One region of the Brevundimonas sp. GW821-FHT02A10 genome, then DNA from elsewhere that is predicted to be linked to it. Evidence: riboswitches for the same ligand, from Rfam matches in the RefSeq annotation. Region 1 holds a riboswitch; the other holds the start of a gene.
The links. Region 1 has a riboswitch for S-adenosylmethionine ahead of metX (homoserine O-succinyltransferase MetX). Riboswitches for the same ligand answer to the same signal wherever they lie in the genome.
Positions count from the first base shown of each region.

Region 2: it holds a riboswitch for S-adenosylmethionine, as region 1 does, so the genes downstream of both, AC07U0_RS10420 (TonB-dependent receptor plug domain-containing protein) here and metX (homoserine O-succinyltransferase MetX) in region 1, are expected to answer to the same signal.

Region 1 is NZ_JBWKWC010000002.1:236,218-240,633, forward strand. It holds gene thrB (homoserine kinase) at 1-110, opposite strand, end outside; gene AC07U0_RS07590 (amino acid kinase family protein) at 114-1,859, opposite strand; SAM riboswitch class I at 2,300-2,411, shown strand; gene metX (homoserine O-succinyltransferase MetX) at 2,479-3,564, shown strand; gene metB (cystathionine gamma-synthase) at 3,561-4,416, shown strand, end outside.
Region 2 is NZ_JBWKWC010000003.1:169,761-174,176, reverse strand. It holds gene AC07U0_RS10420 (TonB-dependent receptor plug domain-containing protein) at 1-1,850, opposite strand, end outside; SAM riboswitch class I at 2,108-2,220, opposite strand; gene gcvA (transcriptional regulator GcvA) at 2,301-3,248, opposite strand; gene AC07U0_RS10410 (cysteine synthase A) at 3,245-4,249, opposite strand.

The DNA of each region.
Region 1 (4,416 bases):
TTCTCCACCCCCTCGGCGATGGCGTGCAGCGACACGAACTCGCCCGCAGCCGGATAGCCGCCGACGAAGGCCCGCGCCTGATCGTCCGAAACCGGAGTGAAGACCGCCATGACCTAATGATACCCGAGAGCGGCGTGTCGCGCGCGTACGATGTCGGCGACGTCGGCCAGCACGCTTTCCGTCGTCGGCCAGCGCCCCGCGCCGCGTCCCTTGCACGACCAGACCCGGCCGTCCTCACCATAGACCTTGAGCGCATTGCGTTCGCCGCGAAGGCCGAGGAACAGCGGATCCTCAAGCTCCCGGTTGAGCAGGACCGTCGCGTCGAGGCCGGCGTCGGACTTACGGCAGGCGCCGATCTGGCGCACCGGCGAACCCGTCGGACGGAAGGCATCCGACAGGATATCGCAGGTGATCGTCCCGTCGGCCGGCGTTTCGCCGAAGGCCTCGAAAGACAGCAGCCGGACCTTGGCGGCGGCGTCGCGGCCTTCCAGATCCGAGGACGGATCTTCCTCGGCGAAGCCCGCCACCCGGGCGTCGGCCAGGGCGTCAGCGAAGTCGGCGCCCGCGCTGAGCCGATCCAGCATGAAGTTGACCGTGCCGTTGAGCACCGCCTCGAACCGGGCGACAGGCCCGGCCTCGCGCGCCGCGCGCAGGGTCTCGATCATCGGGGCACCGCCGCCGACCGCGGCCGAATAGACCAGCAGGGCCTTGTGCTCGTCGGCCAGGGCCTGAAGCCCGGCGGGGTCGCGGCTGATGGCCTGTTTGTTGGCGCTGGCGACGTCGATCCCGGCCTGAAGGGCCTCGCGGATCAGGTCGTGACCGGCCTCGCCTTCCGAGAGGGCCTCGACCAGCAGATCGGGCTTCTGCGCCAGGAAGGCGGCGCGGTCGGCGGTGAACAGATCGGACGGGGCGGCGACGTCGCGCGGCTTCTTCGGATCGCGCACCAGAACGCCGGTGACCTGATAGCGGGGATCGCCGATCAGACGGGCCAGAAGGCCGCCGCCGACAACGCCGCAGCCGGCGATGGCGACGCGGATCGGAGCGTCGGGCACCGAGGGTCCGGGAGGGGCGGAATGATCACCGACCACCGTGCCGCCGGCGCGCGCCAGACCCGCGACCTCGATCTCGACGCCACGCTGCTGGCCCAGATCGATGGCGTCATGCTGAACCAAAGCGCCGCCGTGACGACGCGCATCGTCCCAGGACGCGCGGCGATAGCGCAGCGGCTTGCCCGAGGCGGCGGCGGGGTCGCGGTCGTAAAGACCGTCCACATCCTTGACCAGCCGCACCCGCTTCAGCCCCAGTTCGGCCGCGAGGAAGACCGCCGTCATGTCCGAGCCGCCGCGTCCCAGCAGCGCCACCTTGTTGTCCGGCCGCACCGCGCCGAAGCCCGGGACCACCACCACCTGATGATCGCCAAGGGCCCGCAGCAGGGCGCCGCTCTTGAGGTCGCAGGGATGGGCGTGCTCCGCCGGTCCTTCGGCCACGATGCCCAGTTCCCGCACGGACAAGGCGACCGCGTCCAGACCGATCCGGTCGCAGGCGATGGCCGTCAGGGCCGCCGCCTGTTCCTCGCCGAGCGCCACATAGCCGGGCAGCAGATCGTTCTCGTGGTCGAGCCCCAGCAGGCGGGCGTCGGCCAGAAGCCTGTCGGTCTGGCCGCCGAAGGCAGAGACCACCGCTACCACCTTCCGGCCGGCGCGAACGTGGCCATAGACCTCCGAAGCCACCGCCGGGGCATCGGCCTGGGAACGCAGGATGGAGGAGCCGAACTTGAGCACCACGACATCGAGCGCGGCGCCCTGTTCGGCGGCGGGTTTGAGCGGGTCGGACTTCTGGACGACGGAGAGATGGGACATTTTCGGTCTCGGCAGCGGAGGGTGGTGCGGAAAAATCGGGGTTGGGATCGGGTAAGAAAAAACCCGCCCGGGGGTCCGGGCGGGTCTGGGTTGGTGCTTGTCGGGTTCGACGTGCGCTAACCTTTTCCCGCCCTGAAAGGGCCGGTGATGGTCATACCGCCGGTGGTGGTGAGCGCAGGCGTACCCGTCCGCGCCGTCACTGCGGCGGCGGTGCTAATCGAAATGGCGATGAGGCCAGAACGGGACACGGGGTGAAACCTTGCGAATAAGTTGGCCCAAGGGTGTCGGGCTAAACGCCAGCCGTCAACCCTGTGTTGGAAGTTTTTTGCGCATAGTCGGGTTACGACGAGTATAACGCGGCACAGGGAGTGACCCGTCGTGTGGGTATGCGGTGGATTTTTCCGCTTGACCTGAACCCCTGTTTTGCCTCACGATAAATCCACTCATCAAGACCGACCGAGGGATAGGCCCTTTGACGTCGGGGCAACCACCGGATTCCGTCCGAACGGTGCCAACTCCTGCGAGGCCTTTCGGGGTCGCGAGAGATGAGTGGAGCGTCGGTTTACGGCGGCGCATCCACGCATCTGTCATCGCATCGGGTCCTTGCTGAGCGGGACTGATGCGGAAGACGATGGCCTTCGATACCGAAACCACCGAACCCTTTTGTAGCGCCGACGGCGATGTGCGTCTGGACGTCAAGCCCCGCGCCTTCGTGCCGGAGCTGCGCCGCATCCGTCAGGGCAACGCCGTCGACATCAGCGTCGAAATCCCCGCCGACTTCCGCCTGCAGTCCGGCCAGCGCCTGAACCAGACCACCGTCACCGGCCGTCTGCACGGCCGTGAGGGCGCGCCCCTGGTCGTCGTCGCCGGCGGCATCTCGGCGGGTCGTTTCGTGCACCGCACCGAGACCAACGGCCTGGGCTGGTGGTCGGACGCGGTCACCGCCGGCGGGCCCATCGATCTGCGCCGCTGCCAGGTTCTGGCCTTCGACTATGCCCCCGGGACGCAGGACGCCGGTGAAGAGCCCGTCACCATCACCACCCAGGATCAGGCTCGCCTGCTGGGCCTGCTGCTGGACCATCTGGGCGCCGAGACCGTCGCCGCCGTAATCGGCTGCTCCTACGGCGGCATGATCGCCCTGGCCTTCGGCGAACTGTTTCCGCGCTGGGCCGAACAGCTGATCGTCGTCTCCGCCGCCCATCGCGCCCATCCGCAGGCCACGGCCTGGCGCGGCATCCAGCGCCGCATCCTGAAGCTGGCGGTCGAGGCCGGCCGGCCCGAGGACGGCGTCGCCCTGGCCCGCGAACTGGCCATGACCACCTATCGCACCGCCGAGGAATTCTCCGAGCGGTTCGAAACCACCGCCCCCCTCGCCGCCGGCCAGGCCTATCCGGTGTGCGAATATCTGACCGCGCGCGGCGTCGCCTACCGCACCCACACCACCCCCTCGCGCTGGCTGTCGATGTCCGACTCGCTGGACCGCCATTCGGTCACGCCCGAGGCCATCACCACCCCCGTCACCCTGGTCGGCTTCACCTCTGACCGGCTGGTGCCGATCGACGACATCCGCGAACTCGCGGCCCGCCTGCCCACCCTGTGGCGTCTGGTCGAGGCTCCGTCCCTGTACGGCCACGACGCCTTCCTGAAGGAGGACGCCCTCGTCGGCGACATCCTCCGCTCCGCCCTCAAGGATATCGACCAGTGACCCGTCCGACCCGTACCGCAAAAGACATCCGCACCATCTGCGCCCGCTCGGGCGTGGATCAGGATTCGGCGCACGGCGCGGTCATGCCGCCGCTCTATCTGTCCTCGAACTACTCCTTCGCCGGCTTCGACCAGAAGCGGAAATACGACTACGCCCGCTCGGGCAATCCGACCCGCGACGTCCTGGCCGACACCCTGGCCGAACTGGAGGGCGGCGCCGGCTGCGTGGTCACCGCCACGGGCATGGCCGCGGTCGATCTGCCGCTCTCCCTGCTGTCGCCCGGAGACCTGCTGATCGCCCCGCACGACTGCTACGGCGGCACCCACCGCCTGCTGTGCGCCCATGCGAAGAAGGGCCATTTCGAGGTCCTGTGGGTGGATCAGGGCGATCCCGCCGCGCTGGAAGCCGCCCTCGCCCTGAACCCGAAACTGGTGCTGGTCGAAACCCCGTCCAACCCCCTGCTGCGCGTCGTCGATGTCGCCGACATCTGCGTGCGCGCCCACGCTGTGGGCGCCAAGGTGGTCGCCGACAACACCTTCCTGTCGCCCGCCCTGCAGCGCCCCATCGAACTGGGCGCCGACATCGTCGTCCACTCGACCACGAAGTACATCAACGGTCATTCCGACGTCGTCGGCGGGGCGGTGATCTCGGCTGATCCGGCCGATCATGCCGAGCTCGCCTGGTGGGCCAACTGCCGCGGCGTGACCGGTGGCGCCTTCGACGCCTATCTGACGATGCGCGGCATCCGCACCCTGTTCACGCGCATCGAGCGCCAACAGGAAACGGCCGGCCACGTCGCCGCCCTGCTGGAAGCCCACCCCTCGGTGAAGGCCGTCCACTATCCCGGCCTGA
Region 2 (4,416 bases), on a different contig from region 1:
AGCAAGGCCGCAACCTGGGTCGAGAAGCTGCGGTTGATCAGCTCCGACAGCACGATCTGGTTCTCGATGTCGATCTGATAGGCGTCGACGGTGAAGTCGAAGCCGCCGAACCGGATGACCGTGCCCAGCGAATAGTTGGTCGAGGTCTCCGCCTTGAGCGGACGGCCCCCGAGAAGGGTGGCGACGGCGCTGGTCGAGGGGAAGGTGCCGGTCTCGACGACCGCGCCGTTCTGGATCACCGACGAGGTCGAGGTGAAGTAGCTCTGTTGCAGCGACGGGGCGCGGAAGCCGGTCGAGACCGAACCGCGCAGGGCGAAGTTCGGGCTGAAATCGTAGCGGGCCGAGAACTTGCCGGTCTGGCTGTCGCCGAAGTCGGAATAGTCCTCGAAGCGGACGGCGCCTTCGACGGTCAGCTTCTCGGTCAGCGGGATTTCGATGTCGGCATAGACCCCGACCGCGTCGCGGTCCTCGTCCACGACGTTCGAGGGCTGGAAGCCGACGAAGCCCTGGGCGCCGCCGGCGAGGGCGGTGTTCGACCCCAGCGGGCCGCGGTTGTAGCTGGCCGCTTCGCCCGCCTGGATCTCATAACCTTCGCGACGCGCTTCCAGACCAAAGGCCAGGTTCAGCGGGCGGCTGAGGCCAACCTCGAACTGACGATTGAAGTCGGCGCCGAAGACGAGCTGGTCATAGATCAGGCTGCCGTCGTCGAAGCTGGTCTGGGAGGCCGCGCCATAGGTGGCGTTCAACGTGTTCTCGGTGCGGAAATCGAGCGCATTGCGGCCGTAGACCAGGTTGAAGTCCGCGTCCCAGCCGCCGATCTGGCCGCGCAGGCCGCCGGCGACAGACAGGTCCTTCGACGTCACATTGATCAGCGGCAGGAAGCCGTTCGGATAGATGGAGACGACGTTGTTGACGTTGTCGGCCAGGCGCGGGAAGGCCGCGCTCTCGCTCTCGCGCTGCTGATAGCCGGCCCAGCCATAGGCTTCCCACCCTGCGGCCAGCGGCTTGCCGGCGTTGGCGAAGACGGTCCACTGGTCGACCTCGGGATCGCCGACGCGGGCGGTCACCCGGTTCGGCGTCACGCGCGGGTCGAGGTCCGAACGGTTGGTCGGATCGCGTTGCAGATACTCTCCCGACAGGGTCAGGAAGCCGTCCGAGCCGAGGGCGAAGCCCTGCCACGCCGAGGCGGTGACCGTCTGGCCGTCGGTCTCGTCGCGCGAGCCCCGGGCGGTGTCGACGCTGGTAAAATACTGGCCGTAGGTGACGTTGGCGCCGCCGCCGGACGAAGCCTCACGCAGACGCAGGTTCACAACCCCGGCGATGGCGTCGGAACCGTACTGGGCCGAGGCGCCGTCACGCAGGACCTCGACGCGGTCCAGCGCCACGGTCGGGATGGTGTTCAGGTCGACGGCGGCCGAACCGCGCCCGACCGAGCCGTTGACGTTGACCAGGGCCGAGGCGTGGCGGCGCGTGCCGTTGACCAGCACCAGGGTCTGGTCGGGCGACAGGCCGCGCAGGGTTGCGGGGCGGATGGAGTCGGTTCCGTCGACGACCGCGGGGCGCTGGAAGGTCAGCGACGGAATGGCCTGTGCGAGGGCGGCGGCGAACTCGGTTGTGCCGCGGTTCTGCAGGGTCTGGGCGGTGACGACGTCGACGGGGGCGAGGGTGTCCAGCCGCGAACGGTTGGGCACGCGGGTGCCGGTGACGACGACGTCCTCGACGGCGGCGGCGTCGGGATCGTTGGCGGGCGCGGCGGTCTGGGCGGCTGCGGCGCCGGCGATCAGAAGGGCGCCGGTCGAGACGGCGGCGAACAGCCGGCGGCGGGCAGTGGTGGAGGAGGAGTAGGTCATGACAGTCCTTGGCGTGAGAGCGCAGGCCAGCCTCTCGCGCGGGACGAGCCCGGCGGGGATGGCGCTTTATGGGTGGGGGGAGGAGAACCGGCGGCGGCCGGTCAGGTCGTGGGGAGGCGGGTCAGGGTCGACAGCGGCCGGGCGGCCCGGTCCGGCGGTCATAGGCGGCTGTGATGGCGGCTCGCATCGTCTTCGTCCCCGTCATCGGAACCCCTTCGATGGCGACGGGAGGGCGAACACCCGAAGGCGTTCGTGGCCTCTCATCTACCGCGGACCGGGATCGGTCCTTGCGAAGGAGTTGGCACCTTACGGAGGTCCGCAGGTTGCCCCGGCGTCCAAGGGCCTGTCCCTCAGCCGGTCTCGATGAGCTTGCCGATATTGCCGCCGGGCCGGGCCGGGTCAACGCAGGCGCTGCTCAGAATATCTGGGCCGGGCGACAGGAAATCTAAATCAGAGTTCGTCGGCGACGACGGCGCCCTCGCGTGCCTCTTCCCGCAGCCAGGCGACGAAGACCTGCGCCTCGGGCCGGACGTGGGACCGGCGGGTGACCACCCGATAGGCCATGTCGGTCGGCAGATAGCCGTCCGCGAACGGAATGATCAGCCGCCCGGCGGCAAGGTCCTCGGTGACGAAGGCCCGGGGCGCCAGGGCCACGCCCCGTCCCCGCGCGGCATCCTCGATGGCGAAGGCGGTCTGGTCGAAGCGGGGGCCGACGGTCGCATCGACAGCGTCGAGCTTGCGGGAGCCCAGCCAGGTCGACCAGTCGGGCCGGGGCTCTTCCATCGGGCTGGGGCTGACGTGGATCAGGGTGTGGTGCGCCAAGTCCGCCGGTCGATGCAGCGGGTGCTCGCCTTTGAGCAGTTCGGGGCTGCAGACGGGCAGCACCCCGCCGTCAAGCAGGGTCTCGGTGCGCACGCCCGGATAGTCGCCATGGCCGTAGCGTACGGCGACATCGGCCCGGCCGCCCGCCACGTCCGCCAGCTGCATGTCGGCGGAGACCCAGACCTCGATCTCGGGATGATCGGCCGAAAAGCGGGCCAGACGGGGCACCAGCCAGCGATTGGCGAAGGACGGCGGCACGCTGACCGTCAGCGACTGGCGAACGCCCGCGCCATAGACGATGTCGGCCGCACGCTTCAGGTGCTCGAACGCCTCTCGCAACACGGGCTGCAGCGTCGCCCCGAGCGTGGTCAGGGCGGTCACGCCGGAATCGCGTTTGAACAGAGGCCCGCCCGCATGGTCCTCGAGCACGCGGATTTGCTGGCTGACAGCGCCCGGCGTCACGCCCAGTTCGCGGGCCGCCAGCGAGACGCTGAGATGCCGGGCGCAGGCCTCGAAAGCCTTCAGGGCGTTGAGCGGCGGGAGCTTGCGTCCCGGGGTGATGTCGGTGTCGGTCACAGCCCCTCCAGCCAGTCGGGCACGGCCAGATCCTTCGAACGCAGGAAGGCCGGGTTGTAGATCTTGCCCGCATAGCGCTGACCCGGATCGCACAGGACGGTCACGATGGTCTTGCCGGGGCCGAGCGCCTTCCCGAGCCGGATGGCGCCCGCGATATTGACGCCGCTGGACGGGCCCAGCGTCAGGCCCTCGTGCACCACCAGATCGAACAGCAGGGACAGGGCCTCTGCGTCCTCGATCCGCCAGGCGTGGTCGACGGTGACGCCTTCGAGGTTGCCGGTGATCCGGTTCACGCCGATCCCCTCGGTCACTGAACTGCCTTCGGATTTCAGGACGCCTTCGGTGAACCAGCTGTAGAGGGCGGCGCCCGGCGGGTCGGCGAGGCCGATGGCGACCTCAGGGTTCCGCTCGCGCAGATACTGGGACACTCCGGCCAGGGTGCCGCCTGTCCCGGCCGCGCAGATGAAGCCATCGACCGTGCCGTTTGTCTGCTCCCAGATCTCGCGGCCGGTGGTCTCATAGTGGGTGCGGCGGTTGGCGGGATTGTCGAACTGGTCGGCGTACCAGGCGCCGTTCGGTTCGCTCGCGTTCAGGTCCTCGGCCAGACGACGCGAGAAGTGGACGAAATGGTTGGGGCTGGCGAAGGGGGCGGGGTCGACCTCGACCAGCCGGGCGCCATGCATCCGCACCGCCTGCTTCTTCTCCGCCGTCTGGCTGCGCGGCATGACGATGACGACGGGGTGGCCGAGGGCGGCGCCGACCAAGGCCAGGCCGATGCCGGTATTGCCCGCCGTGCCCTCGACGATCGTGCCGCCGGGCCGCAGCAGGCCCCTGGCGCGGGCGTCCTGAACCAGACCCAGGGCCGTGCGATCCTTGATCGACTGGCCGGCGTTCAGAAACTCCGCCTTGCCGAAGATTTCGCAGCCGGTCGCCTCGGAGGCGGCGCGCAACCGGATCAGGGGCGTGTCGCCGATCAGGTCGATGACGGTGGCGGCGGACATGGGCGACGACTCGGGCTTCGGGCCGAGTCTTATAGAAATACTTCCAGCCGGAAGAGAACCCGTCATTCGACACACGCCCGGCAGGCCCAATGGTGCGGCGTGAAAAACTCTCACCGACCGTTTTCAGGCAAAAAGGCCGCGCCCGGGATATGACGCGGCCTTGAGTG